Regions from separate parts of the Chryseobacterium sp. CBTAP 102 genome, predicted to be linked through region 1. Evidence: riboswitches for the same ligand, from Rfam matches in the RefSeq annotation. Region 1 holds a riboswitch; each other region holds the start of a gene.

Region 1 (10,552 bases):
CGATATGAGTATTTAAAGCCGTTACAAGCATTAAAGATTTGTCTACCAGTTCTTTAATTCTCTCATGATTCGGTTCAATACCTACTGCACAATGATCGTTGAAAGAAATACATGCATCAGCAATCAATTGGGCAGATTGTAAGAAATTGTAAGCCATCACCGGTTTGAAAACATTCAGCTCATAGTTTCCCTGAGTCCCCGCAAATGAAATGGTAGTATCGTTTCCTAAAACCTGGGCACAAACCATCGTCATTGCTTCATTCTGAGTAGGATTTACTTTTCCGGGCATAATGGAAGATCCCGGCTCATTTTCAGGAATATGAATTTCCCCGATTCCGGAACGTGGACCTGATGCCAGTAATCTTATATCCTGAGCAATTTTGTATAAAGAAACAGCCAGCTGCTTTAACGCTCCGTGAGATTCAACAATGGCATCATGTGCAGCAAGGGCTTCAAATTTATTTTCTGCAGTAACAAAAGGATGTTTTGTAAATTGAGCGATATATTCCGCTACTTTTACATCATAGCCTTTAGGAGTATTCAAACCTGTTCCTACAGCAGTTCCTCCTAAAGCCAGTTCAGAAAGATGAGGCAATGTATTTTTTAAAGCTCTTAGCCCGAATTCCAGTTGAGCTGCATAACCCGAAAATTCCTGTCCAAGAGTAAGCGGAGTAGCATCCATCAGATGGGTTCTCCCGATCTTTACAACATCTTTGAATGCTTTTGACTTCTCAGCCAAAGTATTTTTTAATTTTTCCACTGCCGGAATGGTTACTTCCACTACTTTTGTATACGCTGCAATATGCATGGCAGTAGGATAAGTATCGTTCGAAGACTGGGATTTATTCACATCATCATTCGGATGAATTTCAGATTTTTCACCTAATGTTCCGCCATTATTGACATGGGCTCTGTTGGAAATCACTTCATTTACATTCATGTTCGACTGTGTTCCGGAGCCCGTCTGCCAGATCACCAAAGGAAACTGGTCATTAAGCTTTCCTTCCAGAATTTCATCACATACTTTCGCGATCATATCTCTTTTTTCCACAGGAAGCACTCCCAGATCCGTGTTGGCATAAGCTGCGGCCTTCTTCAGATAAGCAAATGCTTCAATGATTTCGTGCGGCATTGAACCTTCAGGGCCTATTTTAAAATTGTTTCTTGAACGTTCCGTCTGTGCTCCCCAAAGTTTATCTGCAGGTACCTGCACTTCTCCCATGGTGTCTTTTTCTATTCTGTAATTCATAGTGGTTGAAATTTGTATGATCTTGTATTTTTAAAGCCTTAAAAATTGTTGACATTATTAATCTTTAATGAAATAAAAAACGGTTTGATTTTATTTGGCTTCTATAAAGATACTTATAAACTCAGGATCATGCAATTTATAACCATTATAAATATTAATAATGAAGACTGATATTACTCATGTTCTTAAAATGGGTAATATATCTGTATTCATAATGGTTTTTTATTGTATTTTTGGATTTTCCCAAAAGGTAAGAAATTTTAAATCCTAAATTTTTTGCAGGGAATAGTATGGAGGTACTTCATAATAAAAACTATATAACATGAAAAATTTTCTTTGTTTACTATTTTTAGTTTACTCAATCTTTTTTAATGCGCAAGTCGCAATAGGAAGCTCTGTAACAGATCACAAGGGTAAAGTAGAAACTAAAAACTTTACACAATTCCTGAATTCTGAAACGATTTTTGTTTTCCCCCCTGTTTATGATAAATCTGTTTATGAAAAGATTTTAAAAGATACCTGGACGATCACACCTTACAAAGTATTTCTCTACGGAGAAGCTGATCTTACCGATTTCATGAGTGATAAATACTCATTTGCAACGGTGGATGGGAAGATAGTGGAGAAAAATATCTCAACATCTATCTATACTTATTTTTCTTTTTTTACATTCGATATGAAAGAAAAAACGAAAGAAATTGAGAAATTTTTAAGCAAAAGCAAAAAGAAGGAGGACTATGATTTATTTGAAAAGTATAGACAGTATGTAGGGGGATTTTATTTGTTTCAAAAAGGGGAATTAGTACAGTCATCATACGCTAATTCAATTAAAGAAACCTCTAAATTGGCACAGTCTGAAGACATATTTTTTAATTTTAAACCAGGGTTTTTGAAAAATTATTTTCAATCTGTTCAAAAAGGGATCAGTGATAAAGCGGCGAGTAGTGTGTACGATGTTTTTAAAACTCCTGAATTAAAAAAACTTCAAACAGCAACTTTATATGTGCCCAATTATATTGGAATCAAATTTAATCCCAATCTATATAAACTTGAGGATAAGGAGCGGAGCGAAGAGGATAAGGCAGATTTATTTTCAAAATATGAATTTAAATATGAATACATAGATGACAATGCATTGAGTGAAAAGATTTTGAATAATGAAGATATTTATTATTTCCGTTATGTGAGAATGAATAACGGGAAATTTTTAAATATAGTAGAAGCAAAAACAGGAAAAATTATCTACTCTGAAAGTATCTTTGGAATGTCGTACAATTTAAAGCCTGACTATATTAAAGATATTAAAACAGCAATAAAGAAGTTCTAATCTAAAATGATTCTTAGTAGTATAATTCTTAATTTTGCACAAACAAAAAAATTGAATGGATTTTAGATATCAGGATCCGTATCCTATTCAGAAAGATGATACGGTGTACAAAAAACTTACATCAGACTATGTAAAGGTGGATAAACTGGGTGACAGAGAAATTTTGACAATTGATCCGAAAGGACTGGAGTTATTGGCTGAAGAAGCAATGGCAGATGTTTCTTTCATGCTTCGTTCTTCACACCTGGAAAGCCTTAGAAGAATCATTGATGATCCTGAGGCTACCGATAATGATAGATTTGTTGCCTATAACCTTTTGCAGAATGCTGCAGTAGCTGTAGAGGGAGCTCTTCCTTCATGTCAGGATACAGGTACAGCAATTGTAATGGGGAAAAAAGGAGAAAATGTTTACACAGGAGTAGATGATGGTGAATACCTGAGCAAAGGAATCTTCAATACCTATCAGAAAAGAAACCTAAGATATTCCCAGGTGGTTCCTTTGACGATGTTTGATGAAAAAAATTCAGGATCTAACCTTCCTGCACAGATTGATATCTATGCTAAAAAAGGAGATTACTACGAATTTTTATTCTTAACAAAAGGTGGAGGTTCTGCCAACAAAACATTCTTGTATCAAAAGACAAAATCTTTACTGAACGAAAAATCTCTTGAAGAATTCATCAAAGAAAAGATTTCAGACCTTGGTACGGCTGCATGCCCGCCTTATCACTTAGCATTGGTAATCGGAGGAACTTCAGCAGAAGCCAATCTTGCAGCTGTTAAAAAAGCGTCAGCAAAATATTATGACAATCTTCCTACAGAAGGAAATGAAGCCGGACAGGCTTTCAGAGACCTTGAATGGGAAGCAAAAGTTCAGAAAATCTGCCAGGAAAGTGCCATCGGAGCACAGTTTGGAGGAAAATATCTTACGCATGACGTAAGAGTAATCAGACTTCCAAGACACGCAGCATCCTGTCCTGTAGGAATGGGAGTTTCTTGTTCTGCAGACAGAAATATCAAAGGGAAAATCACAAAAGAAGGGATTTTCCTTGAGCAATTGGAACAGAATCCGAAAAGATTCTTACCTGATACTCCTCCACACCTGGAAGAAGCTGTTGAAATTAACCTTAACAAGCCAATGCCGGAAATTCTTGCTGAACTTTCCAAATATCCGATCAAAACCAGATTAAAACTGAACGGAACATTAATCGTAGCAAGAGATATCGCTCACGCAAAAATTAAAGAAATTATCGACAGCGGGAAACCAATGCCGGAATATTTCAAAAACCACCCAATTTATTACGCAGGGCCTGCAAAAACTCCGGAAGGAATGGCTTCAGGAAGTTTCGGACCTACTACTGCCGGAAGAATGGATGTTTACGTAGACGAATTCCAAAGCCATGGCGGAAGTATGATCATGCTGGCAAAAGGAAACAGAAGTAAAGATGTTACCAATGCCTGCGGAAAATACGGAGGTTTCTATCTTGGATCTATCGGAGGGCCGGCCGCCATCCTTGCCAAAGACAATATTGTATCTGTAGATGTTGTAGACTTCCCTGAATTAGGAATGGAAGCCGTAAGAAAAATTGAAGTAAAAGACTTCCCTGCATTCATCATTACCGATGATAAAGGCAACGATTTCTTCGCAGATCTTGCCCACTAATTAGTTTAAAATTAAAATAAATAACAAAATAGAACGCTGATCTTTTGTGTAAAAAGGAAAAAAGTTCTATTTTTGCCTAAAATCTTTAAGAGAATGATAACGATATTATCAGCATTTTGGCCGTTCTACCAGTTCCTTTGGACTATATTCTTCATTACTATGTTCTTAGTAGGATTCTGGTGTATTTTCATGTTCTTCGGATTAGTAATCCCAATGTGGCTAACTGAAGGTTTGAAAGAGTATTTCGGAAAAGTAAAGCCTTTCGACCCTGAAGATATCAGAAGAAAGCTTATTTCTGAGCAGGAAGGTGTAGAAGTTATCTATAGCGAGCCTAAAGGAAACGGACCTTTCCTTCACGATCACGGACATCATCATTAATTGATTGTCATTGCTTTTTCACCTGAATTCTGAAAAAGTAATATCAAAGCAAAACAACATATATAAACCGCTTAAGCAATTAAGCGGTTTTTCTATTTATTATTTCTCAGACTTTCCGGAGATATTCGAATTTGTTTTTGAAGGGCCGCGTAAAGTTTTTTTTCTTCTGTAAATGAAATATTTGATGTACAGCGATGAAAATACTCGTTATGAAGAAAAATTTATACTATATTCGATAAAAAATAATAAATGAAAAAGTTTTATTCTGTTGTTTTTCTGCTGATTACATTGAGTGTTTTCGGGCAGATCAATTATACGATTTCTCCCAATCCATTCAATGAATCTGATGCTGTTACGCTTACGGTTCCGGGAGATCAGATTGACGAATCTGCATGGGGAGTTTCCAATAATGCCATTTACATCTGGACATGGTCGTTTGATACCAATTATCAGAATAGTCAGGATTGTCCTACCAATGGAAGCTGGAACAATTCCAATGACCTGAATAAGCTGAATTATAATGCGGTAACAGACAGTTATTCACTTACTTTTACTCCCACAGCTTTCTTTGGAAGAACAGGGATCGGAAGGTTTGGTTTTTTATTAAAAGATAAGACGGGATCACACCAGACTTTACCTGATATTTTTGTAAACGTAGGTACTTTAAGCTTAACGCTTACAAATCCATTAGTGAACAGCCTCACTTCAGTTCCTGTAGGAAATTCCATTACTATTACTGCTACAACCAGTACCAATGCAACATTTCAGTTAAAAGCAAACGGAACTGTTATCAATTCTACAACAACTCCTTCACAATCTTATTCTTACAGTTATACAGTTACTCAGGATGCCAGTATGGAACTTGTGGCAACACAGGGAACCAATTCCAAGGCTGCGGCATTCATTGTGCAGGTTCCAAGAAATGTAGTGTCCCAGTCAATACCAAACTGGATAAGGCAGGGAATTAATTATGATCCGGCAGATCCTACCAGGGTGGGATTGGCTTTATATGCTCCGGGGAAAAGTTTTGTACATGTTATAGGAAGTTTCAATAACTGGACGGTGAATGATACATATCTGATGAATAAAGATACCACAAATCCTGATCTGTACTGGATTGAGCTCAATGGAATTACCCCTCAGCAGCTCAATACTTTCCAATACAGAACCAATGATTTAAGAAAAGTAGCAGACCCCTATTCGCCGCAAATCTTATCTTCCTATGATGATCCATGGATTTCGGCTTCTACCTATCCAAACTTGCCTGCATTTCCTGCCGGACAGGGCTTTGAAGTGTCAACATTTAAAACAGGTCAGACCGCTTATAACTGGCAGGTTACCAATTTTCAAAGACCTGCGAAACAGGATCTTGTAGTCTATGAATTACTATTGAGAGACTTTACACAGGAAAAGAACTGGCAGTCATTGATCGATAAAATTGCTTATTTAAAAAACTTAAAAATTAATGCCATAGAATTAATGCCCATCATGGAATTTGATGGAAATCTTTCATGGGGATACAATACTTCCTTCCATTATGCATTGGACAAAGCGTATGGAACTCCCGAAAAATTCAAAGAATTTGTAGATCTATGCCATCAGAACGGAATTGCAGTCATTCTGGATGTAGCATTTAATCACGCTACAGGACGTTCTCCTCTGGTAAGACTCTGGAATGTAGATCCGGATGGCGATGGCTATGGAGATGTTGCGGCCAACAATCCTTACTTCAATCAGGTTCCGAAACATTCATACAACGTATTTAATGATTTTAACCATACAAGCCTTTCAACGCAATATTACGTTGAGAGATGTCTTGAGCAATGGCTGACTGAATATCACATAGACGGATTCCGCTGGGATTTGACAAAAGGATTTACACAAAGCTGTTCCGAAAATGATGAAGCCTGTACCAATGCCTATCAGCAGGACAGAGTGGATATTATGAAGCATTACGCAGACAGGCAATGGGCTATTGATCCCAACTCTTATATGATCTTTGAACATTTGGGAACAGATGCGGAAGAACAGCAATGGGCCAACTACAGAATAGCAGAAGGAAAAGGTGTTATGCTTTGGAATAAGCAGACAGATCCTTACAATCAGAATACGATGGGATATAAGGAAAACAGCAACTACGACCGTATGAATCACAGTCTTCACGGCTTCACCAATATGAGTGCTGTAGGTTATGGAGAAAGCCATGATGAAGAGAGACTGATGTTTAAAAATCTTGCCTATGGTGCTATAAACGGAAGTTACAATGTGAAAGACCTGAATACCGCTCTTGAAAGAATGAAAACCTTCGGGGCAACTTTCTTTACTATTCCAGGTCCGAAAATGATCTGGCAGTTTGGAGAATTAGGATATGAATTCAGCATCAACAGATGTGCAAACGGTACCATAGACAACGGATGCAGAACCGATGAAAAACCTGTGGCATTCACTTTAGGATATGATACCAATGCGAACAGAAAGGCTGTTTATGATACATGGGCTAAAATCATCAATATCAGAAATACCTATCCGGTTTTTAAATCTAAAACCTACAGTATAGAATCCAATAACCTTACGAATGATCCTAATGGTCTCATTACAAGAATTTATGTATATGATGCAGCTATTACAACAGGAATAAAGAATGTTGTTGTATTGGCTAATTATACTACTTCCGCACAGAATGTCGTGCCTTATTTTCCTTACACAGGTCAATGGCAGAATCTGATGGACAACAGTATTTCAAATGTAGCCTCCACAACAGCTCCAATCACTTTACAACCTGGAGAATTCAGAATCTTTGGAAATTATGCGGGCGCTTTGTCAACTGTAGATACCAATGCAGTCAACAAGCTATCCCTTCAGATTGCAGATAATCCGGTTCGGAACGGAATCGCTAAACTCATTTTCAGTAAAGCAAAAAACGGAGAGATTTCAATTTTTGATATGACGGGTAAAAAACTGGATACTTACAAACTGGATAAAGAGAATGGAGCTTATAATATGAAGGTTAATTATCCGGCAGGAACGTATCTTGTACAGCTGAAATCAGATACAGGAATAGCCATTCAAAAGATGATGATTCAATAAGCTAAAACATAGAATAATAATAAAGGCAAATTTGCAGATCAGCAGATTTGCCTTTTTTTGTAAGTTCAGAAAAATAGTCTACTTTTGCAGTAGATTTATCAAGAAAGGTGGAGGGATTTGGCCCGGTGAAACCTTAGCAACCTGCACGGTTCCAGAGTGTAAAGGTGCTAATTCCAACCCTTTGGGGGAGATAAGTGAAGTCAATACTCTATATGAATTCCATTTCTTGAAGTCTTGTGTATCTGCGGAAAGATCCGTCAGGTCCGTATTATTAATTGGCAGGAATAACATGAAAAAATTAATCACAGCTGTACTATTGCTTGGAGCAATTCTCGTAGCTGCTCAGGAAAGTGAGGAAAAAGGAAAACAGATCGAAGATATCATCATCGTCGGAAACCGAAATGTTAAAAGAACAAAGCTGGAAACGCCGGTTCCTGTAGATGTTATCAATATCGACAAGATCCAGAGAAGTTCTCCGCAAATGACCGCCCAGGATCTCCTGAATTATGTGATCCCTTCATTTAATGCAGTGAGACAGTCTGCTTCTGATGGTACCGAACATATTGACCCTGTTACTTTAAGAGGGATGGGTCCTGATCAGGTTTTAGTATTGCTTAACGGAAAAAGAAGACATACTACTTCTTTGGTGAATTATCAGAATACCGTCGGAAATGGCTCTGTAGGAACAGATTTGAGCGCTATTCCGGTTATTGCTATTGACCGGATTGAAGTCCTGAGAGACGGAGCCGCCGCACAATATGGCTCTGATGCTATTGCGGGAGTCATCAATATTATTCTTAAGAAAAATGCAGGAGCTTCGGCAAGTCTTACCTACGGATTAACCGGAAGAAATGATGGAGATACTTACCAGGCAGGAGTTAACTATGGAACCTCATTAGGAAAGAAAGAAGGTTATATTAATCTTTCCCTGCAATTAAGCCACAGAGGAAAAACCACAAGAACGCAAAATCACGATCTGGATATTTTCGGAGATAATTTCGCTTATGAATTTGCAGGTGACTCTGAAGCCGTAAAAGCTGCCAGGGCTGCGGATGATGCAGAAATTGAAAAAAGAGGATTAACGCGTGACGATTTTAATTTTCAGATCGGAGATGCCCAGATCAGGCAGGGACAGCTTTTTTTCAATTCAGAATATCCTTTTAATGATAATTTTAAACTCTATTCTTTCGGAGGTTTCAGTATTAAAGAAGGAGAAGGGTTTGGTTTCAGAAGACTTCCCAGTGAAAAGTCTAATGTGGTTTCATCCATTTACCCGAATGGGTTTCAGGCAATTCTTGGATCTCAGGTATATGATATTTCTTATGCTGTAGGAGCAAAATATAATATGAATGACTGGCTATTCGATGTAAGTAATACATTCGGGAGCAATACCTTCAATTATAATGTAAGCCATACCAATAATGCTTCCCTGGGAGCAAAATCACCAACAGGTTTTTATGGCGGAGCACACAGCTTCCTTCAGAATACGGTGAATCTTGATGTTTCCAAGAATATAAACCGTTTTAATATTGCTTTCGGGGGTGAATTCAGGTTTGAGCAATACCAGATCAAAGCGGGTGATGAAGGTTCTTATACCCAATATGACGTCAATGGAAACGTTGCCACTGAAGGATCTACAGTGTTGGGAGCAGGCGGATCTCAATCCTTTATCGGATTTTCTCCCAATAATGCCTTGAAGAAAGACAGACATTCCACCGCAGTATATGCAGATATTTCTTATGATTTAGATAAAAAACTCAATATTGACGCCGCTGCCAGGTTTGAAAATTATTCGGATTTCGGAAATACCTTGAATGGAAAACTTGCGCTACGATATGAGTTTGTAAAAAATTATGCAATAAGGGCAGCGGTAGGAACAGGCTTCAGAGCGCCTTCCCTTCAGCAGCAGTATTTCAATAATTCCTATGCGGATATTTCTAATTCCGGTTCAAAGATTGTGACCAAAGGAATATTCAGCAACGATAGCGAAGCCGCTAAAATTCTGGGATTTGATAAACTCAAACAGGAAACTTCTGTCAATGCAAGTGCAGGATTGACATTAAAACCATTAAAAGGACTGTTTATTACAATAGATGGTTATTTCATTAAAGTAAAGGACAGAATTGTGATCACCAGCAATATTACAGATCCAAGATTAGATCAGTTTAAGGTAGAAAGCGGACGTTTTTTTGCCAATGCTATAGACACAGAAACAAAAGGAGTAGATATGGTGGTATCCTATGACTGGATTCTTGGGAATGGAAAATTAAATATGAATCTTGCCGGAAACTATACGGAAACAAAAATTACAGACTTTCATTTTCCTGAAAACTTAGGAACACCTCAGGATCAGTTTTTTGGCCCGGATCAGGTCAATATCATTGAAACTCTGTCTCCAAAAACAAAAGCTTCATTAGGATTAAATTATGGAATCGGGAAATTCAGTTTTCTCGTAAGAAATACCTATTTTGGTAAAGTAATAAGAGATGGTTATCCTTTTGGAGACGTGCAGGAGTTTTCTCCAAAAGTTGTAACAGACATCAGCGTTGGGTATGATATCAACAAAAATATCAATTTTACCGTAGGTGCCAACAATGTATTTGATGTCTTCCCGGACCGTCAGATTTATAAAAATTCATATTATGGAGTATTCAAATATGCGCCGGTGCAGATGGGAACTTTGGGGAATTATTTCTTCGGAAGGCTTAATTTTAACTTTTAATCATTAAATGAGTACTGCCTCACATCAGATTGGCTGGAAAACAGCCGCAGCCATTGTCGTTTCCAATATGATCGGAACCGGAATTTTTACCACCCTGGGATTTCAGCTTTCTGATATTACCAATAC
Region 2 (10,552 bases), on a different contig from region 1:
ATAATCCTTCTTATGAAGAATTATATCAGGCTGAAGTTTCTCCTGAAAATCAGGGGTTTGAGCAAGCTGAGCTTACGGAATCTGGCGCAGTATCGGTAAAAACAGGAATTTTCACAGGTCGTTCACCTAAAGACAGATATATTGTTCAGGATGATGTTACAAGAGATACAATTTTCTGGGATGGTAAAGTAAACCTACCTACAACAGCAGAAATTTTCGGGTCTTGTAAAGAACTAGTGCTGAACCAGCTTGCTGAATCTAAAAAGATTTATGTAGTAGATACATTCTGCGGAACGAATGCAGATACGAGACTTAAAGTAAGATTTATCGTTGAAGTAGCATGGCAGGCGCATTTTGTTACTAATATGTTCATTCGTCCTTCTCACTACGAACTTGAAAACTACGGTGAGCCGGATTTCACCGTAATCAACGGATCAAAAACAACAAACCCGAACTGGGAAGCTCAGGGATTAAACTCTGAAAACTTCATTATGTTCAACCTTACTGAAAAACTACAGATCATTGGAGGTACCTGGTACGGAGGTGAAATGAAAAAAGGAATGTTTGCCATGATGAACTATTACCTTCCGTTAAAAGGTATGGCTTCCATGCATTGTTCTGCGAACGTTGGAGAGAAAGGTGATGTTGCTTTATTCTTTGGTCTTTCTGGAACAGGTAAAACTACTTTATCAGCTGATCCTAAAAGATACCTTATCGGTGACGATGAGCACGGATGGGATAACAACGGAGTATTCAACTATGAGGGAGGATGCTATGCTAAAGTGATTGACTTATCTGAAGAAAAAGAACCGGATATCTTCGCTGCCATCAAAAGAGATGCACTTCTTGAAAACGTTGTTATTAACAATGGAGTAGCAGATTATACAGACGGTTCAATCACTGAGAACACAAGAGTTTCTTATCCAATATATCATATCAACAAAATTGTATTGCCTTCTAAAGCAGGTCATGCCAAGAAGATTGTATACCTTTCAGCAGATGCATTCGGAGTACTTCCTCCGGTTTCTATCCTGAATGAAGATCAGGCTCAGTACCACTTCCTTTGCGGGTATACATCAAAATTAGCCGGAACGGAAAGAGGTATTACAGAACCTGAACCGTCTTTCTCCCCTGCATTTGGGGAAGCATTCCTTACATTACACCCAACAATGTATTCTAAAACATTGATCGGTAAAATGCAGGAACACGGTGCAAAAGCTTATTTGGTAAATACAGGCTGGAACGGTACAGGAAAGAGAATTTCGCTTAAAGATACCAGAGCAATCATTGACGCAATCATTGATGGATCTATTGATAATGCTCCTAAAGCTCAGGTTCCAATTATGAATCTTGAAATTCCTACTGAATTACCAAACGTTTCTGCAGGTATTTTAGATCCTAGAGATACCTATGAAAATGCTTCGGTATGGGAAGAAAAAGCAAAAGATCTTGCTTCAAGATATATCAAGAATTTTGAACAGTACTGTGATACTGAAGAAGGTAAGAAGTTAGTAGCTTCAGGACCTCAATTACAGGAACAAACTATTTAATAGTTAACCATAAACGTACAAAAGCCTCATCAATGATGAGGCTTTTGTATTTTATTTCTCAAAATTTAATAGATTTTTGCAGCAGTGCAACTACTGACATATGTTTTTTTTCTATAATTATCTGTGAAAATCTGTGCCATCTGCGGGAAAATAAACGACTGAATTATTTCAGACTTAATAAAGCCAATCTATACCCATCCATTCCAAAGCCAGATAAAACGGCATCCGTATTAGCGGCTGTTACAGATTTCTGTCGGAATTCTTCTCTTTTGTAGATATTGCTGATGTGAACTTCTACTTTCGGCTTGCGGATATTCTTCAAACAATCAGCAATTGCATAAGAATAGTGGGTGAAAGCTCCCGGGTTAATTACCACCGCATCAAAATCATCCTCCTGAAGCCTGTTGATAAGCTCACCTTCAATATTAGACTGGTAATATTGTAATTCATAAGCCTGAAACTCGGATCTTAAATTTTCCAAATAACTTTCCATAGAAACATTTCCATAGATTTCCGGTTCTCTTGTGCCTAACAGATTGAGGTTAGGGCCATTGATGATCAAAACTTTCATAGCATAAAATTAAAAAGTTTTTTCAATAAATCACACAAAAATTAAGGTATACTGAATTTTCATGCTATTGAATTATTGACAATGATATTTGTCATGTTTGAATAAATGATAAGGTCTGCAACTTCTTATTGTAGTGGGTTTTATTAAAAATTTATGTTAATTATTAAAAAATTATCATGAAAAATAAACAAGTCTACTTGTTTTGTAGACTAAAAGTTTTTAGCTTTGCAATCATATTTCGATCGGCTTATAAAGAAAGATAGAGGGAACTGACCCTGTGAAATCTTAACAACCTGCCTCGTGGGGCAAGGTGTTACATTCAGCCTTTTAAGGAAAAATAAGCATTTGGTTTATCGTATTTATCGATGCCCTTTGCTGACTTTTCTGCAAAGGGTAAAATTTTAATATATGATAAATAAAATTGATTATGATTAGCAAAAATTTATTCAATTCTAAAGCATGGATACCTCCGGTTGCTGCTTTTTTTCTGGGAATAACCAGCATCAATGCACAGAATTCCAGGCCGAAAAAAGATAGCCTTCATGAAAAGGAACTTGATGAGGTAGTAGTGGTAGCGTACGGAAAAGCAAAAAGAAACAGCTATACCGGTTCTGTAGCTACAATTTCCAGCGATAAAATCAATAACAGACCAGTTACGAATATTACCAAAGCACTGGAAGGACAGGTTGCCGGAATTCAAACTACCAGTGCATCGGGACAGCCCGGCGCAGTTTCTACCATCCGTATCAGGGGAATTGGCTCAATCAGTGCTTCCAGTGATCCTTTATACGTAGTGGACGGGATTCCTTTTGACGGAAACCTGAACTCCATTAGCCCAAGCGATATTGAATCTATAAGTGTTTTGAAAGACGCTACAGCAAGTGCTTTGTATGGTTCAAGAGGAGCAAACGGGATTATTATCATCACTACAAAATCAGGGAAAAAAGGAGAAGCCAGAGTTAATTTTAATATCAGTCAGGGATTCTCAGGAAGAGCTGTCAAAGATTATGAACAGGTAAACACAGATCAATACTTTCAATTATATTGGGAAGCGTTAAGAAACGGATATCAGTCTGGCAAAGTTTCTTCTCAGCAGGCTGCACAAATGGCAACTGATAATCTTGTTTCGACCCTTGGAATTAATCCATATGGCACTGCTTATCCAAAACCGGTAGGAACAGATGGGAAATTATTACCTGGTGCATCGCCGCTTTGGAATGATGACTGGAGAGATATTTTACAGAGAGTAGCTTCAAGAAATCAGGTGGATCTTGATATCAGCGGAGGAAGTGATAAAAGCAATTACTTCTTTTCACTGGGGTATCTGGATGATAAAGGGATGGCGATTGAATCAGGCTATAAAAGATACAATACCCGATTGAAGATCAATTCCGAAGTGAAAAAATGGCTTAATGTTGGAGTAAACCTGAATTATACAAACAGTGTTCAGCAGGCGCCTACTTCTTCGGATTCCAAGGCGAGTAACATCATCAACGCTGCAAGATTTATTCCTTCATTCTATCCTTATTATGAAAGAAATGCAGATGGTACTTATATTTTGGATGCTGATGGAAACCCGGTTTATGATTTTGGAAAATACAGGCCTACGAATGCGCTTCAGAATCAGAATGCCGCTGCAACACTGCCTTTAGACAAAAACGAAAACAAAGAAGATAACTTCTCCGGAAAAGGATTCATGGAATTCACTTTCTTGCCGGAGTTGAAATTCAAGACCAGCTTCTCTGTGGATTTAGTGAATTATAACGGACATTATTACTCAAATCCATTATTGGGGCAAGGTGCTGAAATAGGAGGTTCGGTAACGAAAACCAATACCAGAACACTTTCTTATACGACAAGTAATATCCTAACTTATGATAAAAAGTTTGGAAAGCACCATGTAAATGCTTTAGCAGGACACGAGTTTTATAAATACGATTATCAGACCATTTCAGGAACGAGAAGCCAGTTTTCACTTCCTTATTACTATGAACCGGATGCTGCTTCTCTGCTGGGAAGTTTCAGTGGAAACAGCAATAAATTGAGTTTATTAAGTTTCCTTGGAAAAGTAGAGTATGACTATAATAATACCTATTTCCTGTCAGCTTCAGGAAGGGCAGACAGTTCTTCGAGATTTGCGAAGGATAACAGATGGGGGAGATTCTGGTCAGTGGGAGGTTCGTGGAAAATATCCAATGAGGAATTTATTAAAAGCCTGAATGTTTTCAATCAATTGACATTGCGTGCCAGCTACGGAGGTCAGGGGAATGATAAATTACTTAGACCTAATGGGCAGCCGCTTTATTATGCGTATCAGGAGCTTTATAGATTTATAAGCCTTGGCGGAGAACCGGGAACAACCCTTGAAAAGACTTCTACCAATAATGTGAAATGGGAAACCAACCTTAATTTAAATGTAGGATTGGAATTCTCCATTCTGAATAACAGGATTAAAGGGAATATCGAATATTTTAAAAGAAAAAGCCAGGATCTTCTGTTTAATATGCCGGTTGCACCATCATTGGGAATCAGTGATTATCCTGCGAATATCGGAACCATCCAGAATACAGGATTTGAATTTTCATTATTTACAATACCTATTAAGAATGATGATTTTCAATGGAATGTAGATGTGAACCTAAGTACTTTAAACAACAAAGTAACCAAATTACCCGGAGGTTCTCTTGTGGTAGGAACTAAATTGCTGACAGTAGGAGGTTCTGTATATGATTTCTTTATTCCGGAATGGGTTGGTGTGGATCCAGGCAATGGAAAACCCTTATGGAAAACTGTTACTACCAATGCCAGCGGAAACTCAGTGGAAGGAACAACTTCGGAATATTCAAAAGCTACAAAACTATTACAAGGTTCTGCATTACCTAAGCTGACAGGTGGAATCAGTACAAGCATCACCTATAAGAATTTTGATTTTTCAGGATTGCTGACATTCAAAATCGGGGGTAAAATTTTAGATACCGATTATACTTCCATCATGCATAACGGAAGTGCGGGAGGACGTGCATGGAGTGCCGAAATGCTGAACAGGTGGACGCCTGATAATCCTTATACAGACGTTCCGGGATTGAGTACAACAACGAATAACTGGACCTCAACGTCTTCCAGATTCCTGTATTCCGGGACGTATGCAAGACTTAAAAATCTAAGCTTAGGATACACACTTCCTGAGGATTATTTTGAGAAAATAGGATTGAAAAAGTTCAGAATTTATATCCAGGCAGAAAACCTTCTGACTTTCTATAAACATAAAGGAATGGATCCTGAGCAGGCTTTGGACGGAACAACGTATTACAGATATCCTGCGATGAGAACCATCACTTTTGGTCTTCAGGCAACTCTTTAACCTTTAAAATTGAAACAATGAAAAAATTAAAATATCTATCGTTTGCTCTTATCGGATTTTTGTCGCTGGCAAGCTGTGAAAGTGAGCTGGATACCGCTCCGACTGATCAGGCCAACAGCGTAGAAGTTTTCAAAACAGCTGAAAGTGCTGAGACAGTAGTGAACGGTACCTGGGCAAAATTTAATAATGACGGAACAACCTATGCCAATATCGGGTATTCCACAGTTTTAAGAGCTAGTGATGCGATGGGAAGTGATGTAGCAGTATTGACTAATAAGTATGGTTTTGCTTCTACCTATGCCTTTACAGAAATGGTGAACAGTACAGCTAGCCGCCCGCTGTTTATATGGTCTTTATTGTATTCCACTATCAATAATATGAATAATGTGATTACAAGAATTGATGGAACGGAAGGCAGTCAGGAGAAAAAGAATCAGGTGAAAGGACAGGCAAAAGCATTACGTGCTTTCTGCTACCTTAATCTGGCGAGCTTTTATCAGTTCAGCTATCTTAAAGATAGGTCGGCTTTGACGGCTCCTATTTATACTGAACCTTCTACAACCAGTACGGTAGGGAAGAAAAGAGCAAGCCTTGAGGATATTTATACCTTGATTAAAAGCGATCTTATGGATGCTGATAACCTATTAAAAAGTTATACAAGAAACAATAAAGATAAGATCAACCGTTCTGTTGTGAATGGACTTCTGGCCAGAACTTATCTGAATACTGGTGAATGGAGCAAAGCTTCAGCATCTGCAAAAATTGCAAGAGAAGGATTTCCACTGATGGCTCCGGAGAAATATAAAGATGGCTTTAATGATATCAACAATGCAGAATGGATCTGGGGACATGCACAGACACAGGAGCAGTCGGATGCGAGTTATGCTTTCCATTATCTGGATGTGTCTTCATCGGGAAGTTATTATTACAGTTTTATGGCAGACCCTTATTTTAAGGATCTTTTTGATACTAATGACATCAGATCCCAGTTGTTTTCATGGGATGGGCAGAAAGGTAGAGATGGATTGCTGAGGTATGCTAAGTTTAAATTTAAACCTACTCTTATTGCAGACATTGTGTATATGAGAGCTGCAGAAATGTATTTAATTGAAGCCGAAGCTGAAGCGAGAAACGGAAATGTCTCTCAGGCTGTAGCTGTTTTGAATCAATTGAAATCAGCGAGAAATGCTAATATTTATTCTGGATCATTGTCACAGAATGCAGTAGTAGATGCCATTTTGATTGAAAGAAGAAAAGAATTGTTTGGAGAAGGATTTTCGCTTTCAGATATTATCAGAACGCAGGGTACAGTAGTAAGAAAACCGTTTGTAGATGCAGATGGCAAACCGATAAAAGTTCAGATCACTACACCGGACGGTACTGTGAAAACCGTAGACGGTAAAGGACATTCTGTGCTTGATTTCCCGGATAAATCTGCTTTTGTACCGAATAGTAATTATTACTTGTTCAGCATTCCACAGAGGGAGTTTGAGAATAACCCGAATTTATAAGATATAGTCCATAATTAGATTGATTTTTTTAAGCCACTGCTTTTGCGGTGGTTTTTGTTTTTAAAGTTATTTTCATAAGTCATTGAAAAATATCCTTTCCAAAACCAATTATTCCAATTTGCGGCTTGTTGACCTGCTTTACTTATTGTTTCCAAAATTAAAGATTTCGCTATTTTATGGATAAATTTTTTCTTTTCTCAAAAACAGAAACTAAACCTTCATTAAAAATAATTTTATTATTTTCTATTTTACCTTTAGTTATATATCTTGTATACCAATTTTTTGAATCTGGAGAATTTCCAAATTGTTCAAGTTGAATATTATTATTTTTTATTTTATATTTTCCTCCATAATAAACAGAATTTTTTCCTCTATGCTCATCAAATTTCCCAAATGCCAAAAGTGATGTTTCTCTAAAATAACCATCATCATGAAAAATAATAATTGTTGGATTTTTTACTTCATTTTCGTTGTGGTATTGATCTTCAAAAATTTGAACATAATATGCTGTAGTATCGATTTTTTTTAAATCTTCTTCAGAAGGTTTTTCTGTAAATGAATATTCTGCTTTATTATTTAATAAAGGTTCCCCGAATTGATCTTTTTCTATTTTATATAGTTTTTGTCCGTAACTGCTTAGAAATCCTATCATGCAGAATATTGAAAAAATATATTTAACCACAATCAGATACTTTTTATTCATATGCTATAGTGGAAGGCTCTAGTTGTTTCACTTCATTTTTGTTGAAGATAATATCCTGTATAGTTTTGTTAATTCTGTCGAATTTTTTTCCATTATAGCAGAACCATCCTTCTTCAGTATTGTGAATATACTCTACATTAATATTGTTCAGAATCAATCTGTTATAAATCTTAGGATTATATCCCCATATAGAACAATCAATTGTAGAAGGAAGACTTTCAAAGCTGTTTTCTGAAAAAGTTTTCAGAATTTTTTCTTCTTCTTCTCTGGTTAAATTGACCTTTATCGTAGTTGAATCGGAATCATAGTTTCGTGTAAACAAACCTGTTTTTGAATCGTAGGTATCAGTCAAATCTTTATAAATGAATGATGAATTCTGGTTTATTGTATTTTGCTTATTACATGATATCAGACTAATGATAATCAGCAAATAAAAGGTGATAAAAAAGTGATTATTTTTCATATGTACCCTTTTTCATATTGAGTTATTTTTATTTTCAATGATATGAATTTTATTTTTATCATAAAGACCTTGGTACATATTTGCGAATAGGTTTTTACATAAAAATGTTAGTTAAATACTTAATATGAATAATTCAGTTTATAAAAAATCTCTACCTTTGTAACAATGAATCTCTTAAGATGGATACTGGCAATGTATTTCTTGGCGCTATCATTAATGCCATGTGCTGATGTGTCTCATCCGCAGAGTTCAGAGAGTAAAATGATTTCTCTGAGCATTCAGGAGAATCATTCTACAGAAAAAGGAGATATCTGTTCTCCGCTGTGTGCCTGCAGCTGCTGCCAGATGACAGTTTCGGCATTTAAAATGGATCCTTTATTAGAAATTCCGGATCAGATTCCGGCTTATTTTTCAAAGAAGATCTTATTCCACAAAAACGACTTTGCTTACCAGGTATATGACCCTATCTGGCAGCCTCCCAAAATTTAATTTTTATTGATTTTCAGAAAGTCTCGCTTTCTGATTCTTACCTGTGCTTGAAACTTTGCAATACCATTGCAGAGGTTTTCAGGATATTTTTGCTGCAGTATTTTATGCTGTATGCATTCATTTTTCAATAAAAATTAAATACAAATCGTGTTAGATAAAATCATAAAATTCAGTATTAAAAATAAGGTGATCATTGGGTTGATGACTCTGGTGCTGATCATCTGGGGAACGTGGAGTGCCACCAGATTGCCAATAGATGCTGTACCGGATATTACCAACAATCAGGTGCAGATCATTACCGTATGTCCTACATTGGCAGGGCAGGAAGTGGAACAGCTGGTTACCTTTCCCATTGAGCAGAGCATTGCCAATGTTCCCGATATTCAGGAAACAAGAAGTATTTCAAGATTCGGACTTTCTGTGATTACTGTGGTGTTCAAAGAAAATGTAGATGTGTACTTTGCCAGACAGCTCATTAATGAACAGCTGAAAAACGCAGTGGAAGAAATTCCGAAAGGAGTAGGGACTCCCGAGCTGGCTCCTGTAAGTACAGGGCTTGGAGAAGTATACCAGTATATTCTTCATCCTAAAAAAGGAAGCGAAAAGAAATACAATGCCAAAGAGCTCCGTACCATGCAGGACTGGATCGTTCGCAGACAGCTGAACGGAACACAGGGAGTGGCGGAGATTAACAGTTTTGGTGGAGAATTAAAGCAATATGAAGTCGCTATTGATCCCAATCGGTTAAAAGCAATGGGAACAAGCATCACCGAAATTTTTACAGCGCTTGAAAAAAACAATCAAAATACCGGAGGAGCTTATATTGATAAAAAGCCCAACGCCTATTTCATCCGTGGAATTGGTTTGGTAACTTCACTTGAGGATATCAAAAACATTGCAGTTAAAAACGAAACAGGAAGCGTTCCGATCTTTATAAAAGACGTTGCCGATGTTCGTTTAGGAAGTGCCGTTCGTTACGGAGCATTAACCTATGATGGAAAAGTAGATGCTGTGGGTGGAGTCGTGATGATGCTGAAAGGAGCCAATAGTAATGAAGTAGTCAGCAATATCAAAGCAAAAATCCCGACCATTCAGAAATCTCTTCCCGATGATGTCATTATAGAACCCTTTCTGGACAGAACAGATCTTGTAGACAGAGCCATCAATACCGTACAGAAAAACCTCATTGAAGGAGCGCTGATCGTTATTTTCGTTCTTGTAGTTTTCTTAGGAAATCTGAGAGCCGGACTTATCGTAGCTTCAGCCATTCCGCTTTCCTTGCTGTTTGCATTGGGAATGATGAATGTTTTCGGGGTAAGCGCCAACCTGATGAGCCTTGGAGCCATAGATTTCGGGTTGATTGTAGATGGTGCCGTAATTATTGTAGAAGCCACTTTACATCATTTAGGCGTAAGAAAATCTTCTCGTGCTTTGACACAGTCTGAAATGGATGAAGAAGTTTTCCTTTCTGCATCAAAAATTCGGAGCAGTGCCGCCTTTGGAGAAATCATCATCCTTATTGTCTACATTCCAATTCTTACGTTGGCTGGAGTAGAAGGAAAAATGTTTACCCCAATGGCAAAAACAGTAGGATTTGCCATTCTGGGAGCTTTGATTCTTTCACTGACCTACATTCCGATGATGAGTGCTCTCTTTTTATCTAAGAAAATATCCCACAAAGAAACCTTCTCTGATAAAATGATGAACCGTCTTCAAAAGGTATACCAGCCATTATTACAGAAAGCAATTAAAATCAAATATATCATTGTATCAGCAACGGCTGTCGTGTTTCTTATTTCTGCTTTTATTTTCAAAAATATGGGAGGCGAATTTATTCCGCAGCTGCAGGAAGGGGATTTTGCATTCCACTGTATTTTACCACAGGGAAGTTCATTGAGCCAGAG
Region 3 (10,552 bases), on a different contig from region 1:
TTTGGATAATACCCACGCATTAAAAGGAGATAATGCAGGTCCTGTATTTCTTGCGAAAAGATAAATTTCTCTGATCAGGTCTTCTTTTCCTACAGCTATTCCTCCTAAAACTCTTCCCTGCCCGTCAATCAGTTTCGTAGCTGAGTGTACCACAATATCTGCACCGTATTTGATTGGTTGCTGAAGATAAGGTGTTGCAAAACAGTTATCTACAATAAAAATAAGATTATGCTTTTTAGCGATCTGTCCGAAAAACTCAAGATCCAGAATTTCAATAGCCGGATTGGTAGGTGTTTCAAGATATAAGATCTTTGTATTGGGCTTAATGTATTGTTCAACATTTTCCGCATCTCCAGCTTTGAAATAAGAGGTTTCAATATTCCATTTCGGGAAATACTTGGTAAACAAAGTATGCGTAGACCCGAATACAGACTGACAGCTTACAATATGATCTCCGGCATTCAGCAATGCGGCAAATGTAGAATAGATGGCAGCCATCCCCGTTGCAAAGGCATATCCTGCTTCTGCGCCTTCCATTTTAGCAATTTTATCTGTAAACTCTGTTACGTTGGGATTAGAGAAACGGCTGTATAGGTTTTTAGGTTTTTCTTCAGCAAAGCTGGCTCTCATATCTTCCGCATCCTGAAATATAAAACTGGAAGTAAGATATAATGGTGTAGAATGCTCATCAAACTGAGATCTTTCCGTCTGGGTTCTTATTGCTGATGTTTCAAAATTTTCCATATAGTTTTAATTAATTTACCAATATAGCAGTCTGACAATGTACCAATTAAAATCTTCGCTTTGCTCAGAATAACGACACCAATTATTGGTAAACTGATACATTATTAGATTGTTACATTAAATATTATTTTGTTTCACTTACTCTTAAAATATCCCCGAATACACCTCTTGCCGTTACCTGTGCTCCGGCTCCGGCTCCCATGATAACAATTGGATTTTCTCCGTAACTTTCTGTATAAATTTCAAAGATTGAATCTGAACCTTTTAACTGACCTAAAGCGGAAGTTGCAGGAACTGAAATCAGTTTCACATCCAACTCGCCTTTATCTGTCTGCAGATCACCGTGCAGATCACCTACATATCTCAATACGTGTCCAGGTTCCTGATTTTCTTTTATCTTCTGGTATTCATCATCCAGTTCTTCCAGTCTTGAAAGGAATTCTGATTTTGAAACCTCCAATAAGCTTTCCGGAACCAGATTTTGGATATTGATATCTCCGAATTCATTGATTAAGTCTAATTCTCTCGCAAGAATCAATAGTTTTCTGGCTACATCATTTCCTGATAAGTCTTCTCTTGGATCCGGTTCTGTGTATCCTTTTTCAAGAGCTTCGTTGATGATGGTTGAAAATTTATCATCTCTTAAAGAAAAATTATTAAAAACATAGCTCAATGTTCCTGAGAATACGCCTTTAATTCTTGTAATATTCTCTCCTGAAAGGTGTAATAATTTGATGGTGTCAATTAACGGAAGACCTGCACCAACATTGGTTTCATACAGATAACGTCTGTTGTTTTTGCTCAACGTATATCTTAGTTTTCTGTATTCCTCAATGGGAAGCGTATTAAAAATTTTGTTGGAAGAAACGAGATCAAATCCGTTTTCTGCCAAAGCATGATAGTTTTTAACAAAATCTTTGCTGGCTGTGTTATCTACAACGATCAGGTTTTCCAGTTGATTTTCGTTCGAGAAATTAATCAGTTCTTCTACGTTCGATGGATGTTCTGCGGTTAAAACCTCATCTTTCCAATTGGCATCAAATCCTTTTTTGTTGAAGGCAATTTTCTTAGAGTTGGCTACTGCGACTACTTTAAGATCAATTTTTTTACGTTTTTTAATTTCTTCTGCTGATTCAAGCACTTGTTCTATCAGGGTTTTTCCTACGTTTCCGTGACCAATGATAGCCAGATGAACTGTCTTTGGCTTTTTGAAAATTTCAGATTCTATGATATTTTTTGTTTTTTCATCCTGTGAAGAAGTCACTACGATATTGACTCTGTTTTCTCCTGCCACCTGATTTAAAAGCAATGGGAAAACATTGTTTCTTGCCAGTTCTGCAAAGACCTTATTAAAATCTTCTGCTACAAAACCAATCACAGAAACATTATTGATACTATAGATCTGGGAAACTTTTCCTGATTTTCTTTCTTCTTCAAATTCATCAATAAGACAGGCTACTGCTTTTTCTGCATCATTGGCGTGAACCAGAATAGAAATTCCGTTTTCTACGGCCTGCTGAGAAATTACACCTACACTGATGCGCGCTAAAGTAAGCGCTTTAAAAATACGTCCGTCAATCCCGATTTCTCCCAGGAAATCTTCTCCTTCAAATTTGACGATTGATCTGTTCTTCAAAAATTTTATTTCGTTAGCATTTTTCATTACTTCTGTAAAATGTTTTTAATGATATTATTTAATTGTTTATATTCCATTAGGAAGGCATCATGCCCGTGTATAGATTGGATCTCGTGATAAGAAACATCCTTATTTTTCTCTATTAAGTTTTCAAAACACATCCGGATTTCAGAAGCCGGGAAGAATAAGTCTGTATCTACGGAGATCATGTGCATTCGTGCCTGTATGTTCTCCAGTGCTTCTTCAGCAACGTTTATATTCATTAAGAGATGATTCATCAGCTTGTATGCTTTTAAACTAAACCTTTCGTTCAGTGCATTACCATGATAAACCAACCAGTCTTCTGATTCCAGGCGTTGTTTTTCCTGATTATATTGGTTTTGAAATCTGTCATTGAGTGACTGTGGAGTTCTGTAACACAGCATGGCATGAATTCTCGCTTTCTGTAATGGTTCTTCTTTATCATTCAATAAAAATTTCTGAACCAGACACTGCGCATGAAGCCAGTCGTGTGTTCTGTAATCACAGGCTATGGGAATAAATATTTCTGCGAGATCCGGCTGCTTGGCAAGCATTTCCCAGGCAATCCCTCCTCCCAGAGAGCCTCCGATAATGGCATATAAATTTTTGATATGTAAAGCTTCAAGTCCTTTCAGAAATATTGCGGCGATATCTGAAGGGGTGAAGTCTTCATAGTCTTCAATTAAAAAATCGTCATATCCGTTTCCGGGTATATTGAAACACAGAACAGTGTATTGATCAGTATCAACAATCTGGTTTTCTCCTACCAGCTGTTTCCACCAGCCTTTATCTCCGGATACATTTGAGTTTCCGGTAAGGGCGTGGTTGATTAAAATGACAGGGGCTGTAAACAGATCTTTCCCAAAAAGCTGATAGCTTAACGGGATATGGTATTCCTTTTGGGAATTTGTTTGATACGAAAGATTAATATAGTTTAGTTCTGTTTTCAATTCTATTAAATTTTAATACAATTGAAAATGCCACAGGAAATGGCTGAAAAGAACTTCAGTAAGTTATCTGTCCAAAATACTTTGGTAGAACGTAGCACCTTCTTTGCTTGCACAAAGGGTTGCTAAGGTTTCATAGGGTCTAATCCCTCAACCTTTCTTGATAACATTTTCAATATTTGAATGAACGAATGATGCAAAGGTAGTTCTTTTCTTTTAATTTCAAAAAAAAATTATTTTAATATTTAAAAAAGCCCTTAAACACAAGCATTTCAAGACTATATTAATAATTATTCAGATGAAAAAAATTGGAATTACTTGTCAAAAAAACTAACTTCGTGTGGAAAAATGATGAGATATGACCGCCGAAAAAGATAGATTACAAGATATCAAATGGAAAAACTGGGGACCTTATGTAAGTAACCGGCAGTGGGGAAATGTACGCGAAGATTATAGCCCGAACGGGAATGCCTGGAACTTTACCAATCATAATAATGCCGAAAGCTATGCCTACCGCTGGGGTGAAGAAGGCATTGCCGGTATTTCTGACGTAAAGCAGCTTTTGTGTTTTGCTCTTTCGTTCTGGAACAAGAAGGACAAAATGGTAAAAGAACGGTTCTTCGGATTGAGCAATCCTCAGGGGAACCATGGGGAAGACATCAAAGAAATCTTTTATTATCTGGATAATACGCCTACTCACAGCTATATGAAAATGGTGTATAAATATCCAATTAATGAATTTCCTTACGATGAGCTTGTTGCAGAAAACGGAAGACGCAGCAAAAAGCAACCGGAATATGAGATTTTCGATACCGGAATTTTCGATAATGATGAATATTTTGATATTTTCATTGAATACTGTAAAGCCGATCACAATGATATTCTTGCCAGAATAACAGTATGCAACCGAAGTCAGCATGAAGCTCCTATTCTGGTAGCTCCGACTGTATGGTTCAGAAACAACTGGAAATGGGGATACAATACGTATAAGGGAGAAATCAATGCATCTCCCGACGGAAGTATTAACATTGGACATGACAGCATTTCGATCAAGAAATTCTATTCCAGGAATTTAAACGCAGAAAGTGTATTTTGTGATAATGAAACCAATACGTCTAAACTTTACGGAGCTCCTGCTCCTGAAAATATGTATTTCAAAGACGGAATCAATAATTTCATTACTGATAAAACGAATACAGTAAATCCCGAAAAGCGGGGAACAAAAGCCTCTTTTCTGATTGATGAGCTTATCGGAGCCGGAGAATCAAAAGTTTTTGAATTCAGATTATGCCCTGAAGAGACCGATGAGCCTTTTGAAAACTTTGATGCCATTTTCAATACGCGGCAGGCTGAAGCTGAGGAATTTTATAAAGAAATTCAGAATGACACCGTAAACGAAGATGAAAGAAATGTACAGCGACAGGCTTTTGCCGGACTTCTCTGGAATAAACAGTTCTATCATTATAATATAGGAAAATGGCTGAAAGGTGATCCCAACTTTGAAGCACCAAGAAATTTCAACGAATATGTAAGAAATACAGAATGGAATCATCTCCATAATAAGGATATTATTTCTATGCCTGATAAATGGGAATATCCATGGTATGCAACATGGGATCTGGCATTTCACTGTGTTCCTTTTTCCATCATTGATGCTGAATTTGCCAAGGGACAGCTTTTGCTGCTTACAAAAGAATGGTACATGCATCCCAACGGACAGCTTCCTGCCTATGAATGGAATATGAGTGATGTGAACCCTCCTGTACATGCATGGTCATGCTTCCGGGTTTTTAAAATTGATGAAAAAAATAACGGAAAGCCGGATTTATTATTTTTAGAAAAAGTCTTCCAGAAATTGCTGCTTAATTTCACATGGTGGGTGAACCGGAAGGATAAAAAAGGGAAAAATATTTTTGGTGGCGGTTTCCTTGGTCTCGATAATATCGGAGCTTTTGACCGGAATATGGAACTAAAGGATGGCCAGCATCTGGAACAGGCAGACGGAACAAGCTGGATGGCGATGTATGCACTGAATATGATGCGTATTGCGATGGAACTTGCCCAATATTACAAGGTGTACGAAGATATGGCGATCAAATTTTTTGAACATTATCTTTATATCGCTGAAGCGATGGAAAATCTGGGTGAAGGCACAAAAGGTCTCTGGAATGAAGAAGACGGATTTTTCTATGATGTACTACAGCTCGGAAACGGAGACAGTGTTTCTTTAAAACTAAGAAGTATTGTAGGTTTAATCCCTATGTTTGCCGTTGAAATTGTAGATCATCATTTATTGGAAAAGATGCCGAATTTCAGGACCAGAATGGAATGGATCTTAAAAAATAAGCCGGAACTCACCAAGCTGGTTTCCCACTGGGACGAAGAAGGACAGGGAAGAAAACACCTGATGAGTATACTCCGCAAAAACAGACTGACAAAGGTATTGACCAGAATGCTTGATGAAAATGAGTTCCTGAGTTCTTACGGAATCCGTGCCATGTCTAAGGTATACGAAGAAAATCCGTTTGTATTCTCAGTACATGGAAAGGAAAACATGGTCTACTACACGCCGGCAGAAAGTGACAGCCGCATGTTTGGCGGAAACAGCAACTGGCGCGGACCCATTTGGTTTCCTATCAACTTTCTGATTGTAGAAAGTCTGCAACGTTTTCATTATTATTATGGAAACAGCCTGAAAGTAGAACTTCCAACAGGCAGCGGCGACAAGAGAAACCTTGATGAAGTGGCTCAAAATATCAGCAAAAGACTTTGTTCTATATTTTTAAAGGATGAACATGGGCAAAGGGCTTTCAATGGAGGGAATCCGAAATTCAATTATGATGAACATTTCAGAGATTATATTACCTTCTTTGAGTATTTCCATGGAGATAACGGCCGTGGCGTAGGGGCTTCCCACCAAACAGGATGGACCGCCACTGTAGCGAAACTGATAAAACCAAGACTCACCTTTTAATAAGCAATGAGTAATTGGTAATGAGTAATAAAAAAGAGGCTGTCTCAAAAGTGTCATTCTGAACGAAATGAAATGTAGCGAAGAATCTCATATGTTTGGTTATCAATGATATTCTTCCTTCGTCAGAATGACAAAAGCCAGATTGTTTGACTTTTGAGACAGCCTCTTTGCTCTTTTATGTAAGAGATTAAATTTTTTCTCCGTTCAGATACACTTCGTATCCGATTTCTACATTCGGTTCCAACGTTTTGGATACGGAACAGTATTTTTCAAAAGAAAGTTCCGCAGCCTTTTGTGCTTTTTTAGGATCAATTTCTCCTTCCAGAAGAAATTTAACGGTAATTGATTTAAAAGGTTTTGCATCCTCTACCTGTACTCTTTCTCCTTCTACCTCTGCCTGAAAACTTTTGATCTCCTGACGCTGCTTCTTTAAAATAGAAACTACATCAATTCCGCTGCATCCTGCCACAGCCATGAGTACACTTTCCATCGGGGAAACTCCTTTGGCTCCCGGCTGGGAAGTATTATCCAAAAGAATGGAGTTTCCCTGAGCGTTGGTACATTCAAATAAAAAGTCGTCGTTTATTCTGTTAAGTGTAATTTTCATTATTTATTGCTTATTGCTTCTACAAAGTTATAAAATTCCTCTCGCTTTTATCTCCAGATATTTATTGATAACATCGATATTCAAATTTTCAGGAAGGGTATATACTGTATAGATTCCATATTTGCGGAGTTCCTGGATGATCAGTTTCTTTTCAAACTCAAATTTTTCAGCAATGATTTCGTCGTAGATTTCCTGCGTACTTTCAGGATTTTTGTTGATCAGCGTCTGCAGTTCTGAATTTTTGAAGAATATCACTACCAGCAAGTGATTTTTAGCAATTCCGCGAAGATACTTCAGCTGCCGGTTCAGCCCGTCCAGGGTTTCAAAATTGGTAAAAAGCAGAATCAAGCTTCTTTGATTGATGGAATATTTTACGTCCTGATACAAACGGTTAAAATCACTTTCGAAGAAATCTGTTTTGATATTATAAAGAGCTTCAGAGATTTTCTTCAACTGTCCGGATTTATTATCAGCAGCAATTTTATTCTCCGCTTTTTTAGAAAATGTCATCATTCCGGCCCGGTCTCCTTTTCTTAAAATAATATGTGATAATGCCATCGTTGCATTGATGGAATAATCCAGTAAGCTTAATCCGTTGAAAGGCATTTTCATGGTTCGTCCTTTATCAATCAGCATAAAAATACGTTGTGATTTTTCATCCTGAAACTGGTTAACCATTAGACGATTCGTTTTGGAAGTGGCTTTCCAGTTGATCGTTCTGATATCATCTCCTGGTACATATTCTTTGATCTGTTCAAATTCCATGGTATGTCCCAGTTTTCTCACTCTCTTGATTCCGCCTAACAAAAATTCACTCTGAATGGCCATCAGCTCGTATTTTCTGAGATGAATAAAAGATGGATAAGAAGGAAGCATGGCATCTTTCTGGAAAATAAATCTTTTGGAGACGAATCCCAATGGTGAAGATGCATACACATTCAAACCTCCGAAATGATATTCTCCTCTTTCCTTGGGTTCTAATGAATATTGAAAAAATGTATTGGCTCCGGACGCAATCTGCTTCTCAATCAAGAAATCTCTTTTCTGAAACTGGAACGGAATTTCATCAATAATTTTAGTGGTTATGGTAAAGCTGTAATTGTTTTTAATATCAATTTTCACAAAGTTCTCATCTCCGTTAGAAAGCTTTTCCGGCAGAATTCTTTGAACCTGTAAGGCATTTTTTTGATTAATAATCAACAGAAAATCTACCATTGCGGCCAGAAAACATAGCAGAAGTACGATATGGGCAGCCCACATCAGTACCGGAAAGAAAAATGCAAGGACATACAGAATCCCCACTCCGATGAGTGCAAAAAAGAAACGTGTATTAATGTATAAGTTTTTCATGGGTTGGGTTGCAGGTTGCAGATGAAAGGGTTTAGAAATTATAATCCAAACTCTTCTCTCTACTAACCTATCTCGGTATTTCTATTCCTTCTAAAATCTGGCGGATAATTTCATCTGCGGTAAGACCTTCCATCTCTCTTTCCGGAGATACGATTACTCTGTGCCTTAAAACAGCGTAGCTTGCTTCTTTAATATCTTCAGGAGTTACAAAATCTCTTCCTCGTAATGCCGCAAATGCCTTTGATGCCGTAAGAAGTGCTAATGAAGCTCTTGGGGAAGCCCCTAAATATAAGAATTGGTTTTCTCTTGTATTGATGATAATTTTCGCAATATATTCCATCAATTGGGCTTCCACAATGATTTCTTTTACCAGATGCTGATAGTTTTTCAATTGTTCAGCTGTAATAACGCGGTTGATTCCTTCTGTTTTATCTTCTTTTTTACTTTCGTGCTGATTTTTAATGATCGCGATTTCCTGTTCAAGATTAGGATATCCTACATTGATTTTGAATAGAAAACGGTCCAGCTGCGCTTCCGGAAGTCTATACGTTCCTTCATGTTCGATCGGATTTTGAGTAGCGATCACCAGGAAAGGCTCTTCCAGAGTATAACGTGTTCCATCCATTGTGATCTGTCTTTCTTCCATAACTTCAAATAATGCAGACTGTGTTTTTGCCGGCGATCTGTTGATTTCATCAATCAGGATGAAATTGGAGAAGACAGGTCCTTTTTTAAATTCAAATTCTGAGTTTTTCACATTGAATACGGATGTTCCCAAAATATCAGAAGGCATAAGATCCGGTGTAAACTGGATTCTGCTGAAACCCACGTCTATGGTTTTGGCTAATAATTTTGCAGTGATTGTTTTCGCTACTCCCGGAACTCCTTCAATAAGAACGTGGCCGTTGGAAAGTAATGCGGCCAAAAGATGTTCAATCATCTTCTCCTGTCCTACGATCACTTTTCCGATCTCAGATTTTACTTTCTCCAGACTTGCACGAAGTTCTATCATATCGATTCTCGACTGAAACTGCTCTTCCTGTTTATTAAGATTGATAGCGCTTTGGTTTTCTATATTGGGGTTATCAAAGTTTTCCATAATAATTTTAATTTGTCTGTTTAACAATGCTTATCTACAATTAAATTTATACTAACGAGCTTAGATTTTAGCATTGAAAACTTTTATATGGTTAGGTTATTCTATTGTTATATTATTTAAGTATTTCATCAAGGAGCTTATTGATCCTTGTAAGATCTTCTTTCATTACGCTGGCGTAAGGATCCTGAGCTTTTTTGATAAGTGCCATAGCTTCATTGATCATTTCCATGGTTTTCCCGGTTTTCAAATGTAATTTTTTTGCAAATTCTTCATCTAAATGCTGGGTATCTATTAACAGATCCATTCTCACTTTGTTCAGAAAGTACTGAGCTTTCTTGGCCATCATATCATGAAAATCGCCTTCCTGAAGATACAGATTTCCAATGCTTTTCACAAAATCAAGGGAAGTATTTCTCAATGGTTCCGTTACAGGGACTATTCTTTGTTTTCTTTTTGCATTAAAGAAGATAAAAAGAATCAAGCCTCCTAAAAATATCCACCAAGCATATTTTAAAGCCGGATTTGACAATATAAATCTCATAAAAAACCGTGATTCAGAGCTTTTGTTTGAGACAAACCATAGGGTTTCCCTATCCTGAAGATATGAAAACACGTCCTGAGCGTATTTTACATTTCCGGGTTTCAGAAGATAATAATTCGTCAGAAAAAGTGGTTCCGCATGCGCATAGATGTATCCCCTACCAAACTTCACCTTAATAAAGTTCGCCTGATCTGTATTCTTTCTTTCTACCGTTTTTCCCAGTACTTCCACTCTGGGTTTAATGAATGAAAACCCTCTACCCGATGGGAATTTATCCAGCTTAATGAAATCATTCTGAAATTTTTTATCGGTAAGTTTCAATACATTTTCTTCTTCAAAAGAGATTTCAGAATCATAATATCCAATGCTGTCTGAAATTTCTTTAGGCATACGCGTCACCATCAGAAATGCGTCTGAGCCTTCAGATACCTGAGTCAGAATTTTATTCCAGGACTCTCTGTCAATATTATTTTCAATAACTACAATATTGTGAGGGGACTTTTTATGCTGGCTGTAGTATTCGTAGGGGATCTGCTCAATTTTTTTCAGATTATTTTTAAAAAGATCTTTAGCTTCATTATTAAAAACAAACAATCCAAAGGGAGACTTTTCATTGATATCAAAATTCTTCCG

Evidence for each region. Region 1 has a riboswitch for S-adenosylmethionine ahead of C8D70_RS13265 (TonB-dependent receptor plug domain-containing protein). Riboswitches for the same ligand answer to the same signal wherever they lie in the genome.
Region 2: linked by a shared signal. The riboswitch ahead of C8D70_RS04095 (SusC/RagA family TonB-linked outer membrane protein) and the one ahead of C8D70_RS13265 (TonB-dependent receptor plug domain-containing protein) in region 1 are both predicted to bind S-adenosylmethionine.
Region 3: linked by a shared signal. The riboswitch ahead of C8D70_RS21300 (alpha/beta fold hydrolase) and the one ahead of C8D70_RS13265 (TonB-dependent receptor plug domain-containing protein) in region 1 are both predicted to bind S-adenosylmethionine.

The regions. Positions count from the first base shown of each region.
Region 1 covers NZ_QICX01000009.1:6,028-16,579, forward strand. Annotated here, with positions in the region: gene fumC (class II fumarate hydratase) at 1-1,249, opposite strand, end outside; gene C8D70_RS13245 (hypothetical protein) at 1,827-2,576, shown strand; gene C8D70_RS13250 (fumarate hydratase) at 2,632-4,239, shown strand; gene C8D70_RS13255 (hypothetical protein) at 4,333-4,617, shown strand; gene C8D70_RS13260 (alpha-amylase family glycosyl hydrolase) at 4,867-7,704, shown strand; SAM riboswitch class I at 7,797-7,901, shown strand; gene C8D70_RS13265 (TonB-dependent receptor plug domain-containing protein) at 7,994-10,426, shown strand; gene C8D70_RS13270 (APC family permease) at 10,434-10,552, shown strand, end outside.
Region 2 covers NZ_QICX01000002.1:155,485-166,036, reverse strand. Annotated here, with positions in the region: gene pckA (phosphoenolpyruvate carboxykinase (ATP)) at 1-1,550, shown strand, start outside; gene C8D70_RS04100 (type II 3-dehydroquinate dehydratase) at 1,714-2,121, opposite strand; SAM riboswitch class I at 2,366-2,465, shown strand; gene C8D70_RS04095 (SusC/RagA family TonB-linked outer membrane protein) at 2,549-5,482, shown strand; gene C8D70_RS04090 (RagB/SusD family nutrient uptake outer membrane protein) at 5,500-6,993, shown strand; gene C8D70_RS21015 (hypothetical protein) at 7,008-7,148, opposite strand; gene C8D70_RS04085 (hypothetical protein) at 7,163-7,645, opposite strand; gene C8D70_RS04080 (hypothetical protein) at 7,689-8,159, opposite strand; gene C8D70_RS04075 (DUF6660 family protein) at 8,325-8,648, shown strand; gene C8D70_RS04070 (CusA/CzcA family heavy metal efflux RND transporter) at 8,796-10,552, shown strand, end outside.
Region 3 covers NZ_QICX01000002.1:11,609-22,160, forward strand. Annotated here, with positions in the region: gene C8D70_RS03340 (O-succinylhomoserine sulfhydrylase) at 1-744, opposite strand, end outside; gene C8D70_RS21295 (ACT domain-containing protein) at 869-2,407, opposite strand; gene C8D70_RS21300 (alpha/beta fold hydrolase) at 2,407-3,351, opposite strand; SAM riboswitch class I at 3,412-3,518, opposite strand; gene C8D70_RS03355 (MGH1-like glycoside hydrolase domain-containing protein) at 3,707-6,322, shown strand; gene C8D70_RS03360 (OsmC family protein) at 6,510-6,929, opposite strand; gene C8D70_RS03365 (DUF58 domain-containing protein) at 6,957-8,279, opposite strand; gene C8D70_RS03370 (AAA family ATPase) at 8,347-9,378, opposite strand; gene C8D70_RS03375 (hypothetical protein) at 9,491-10,552, opposite strand, start outside.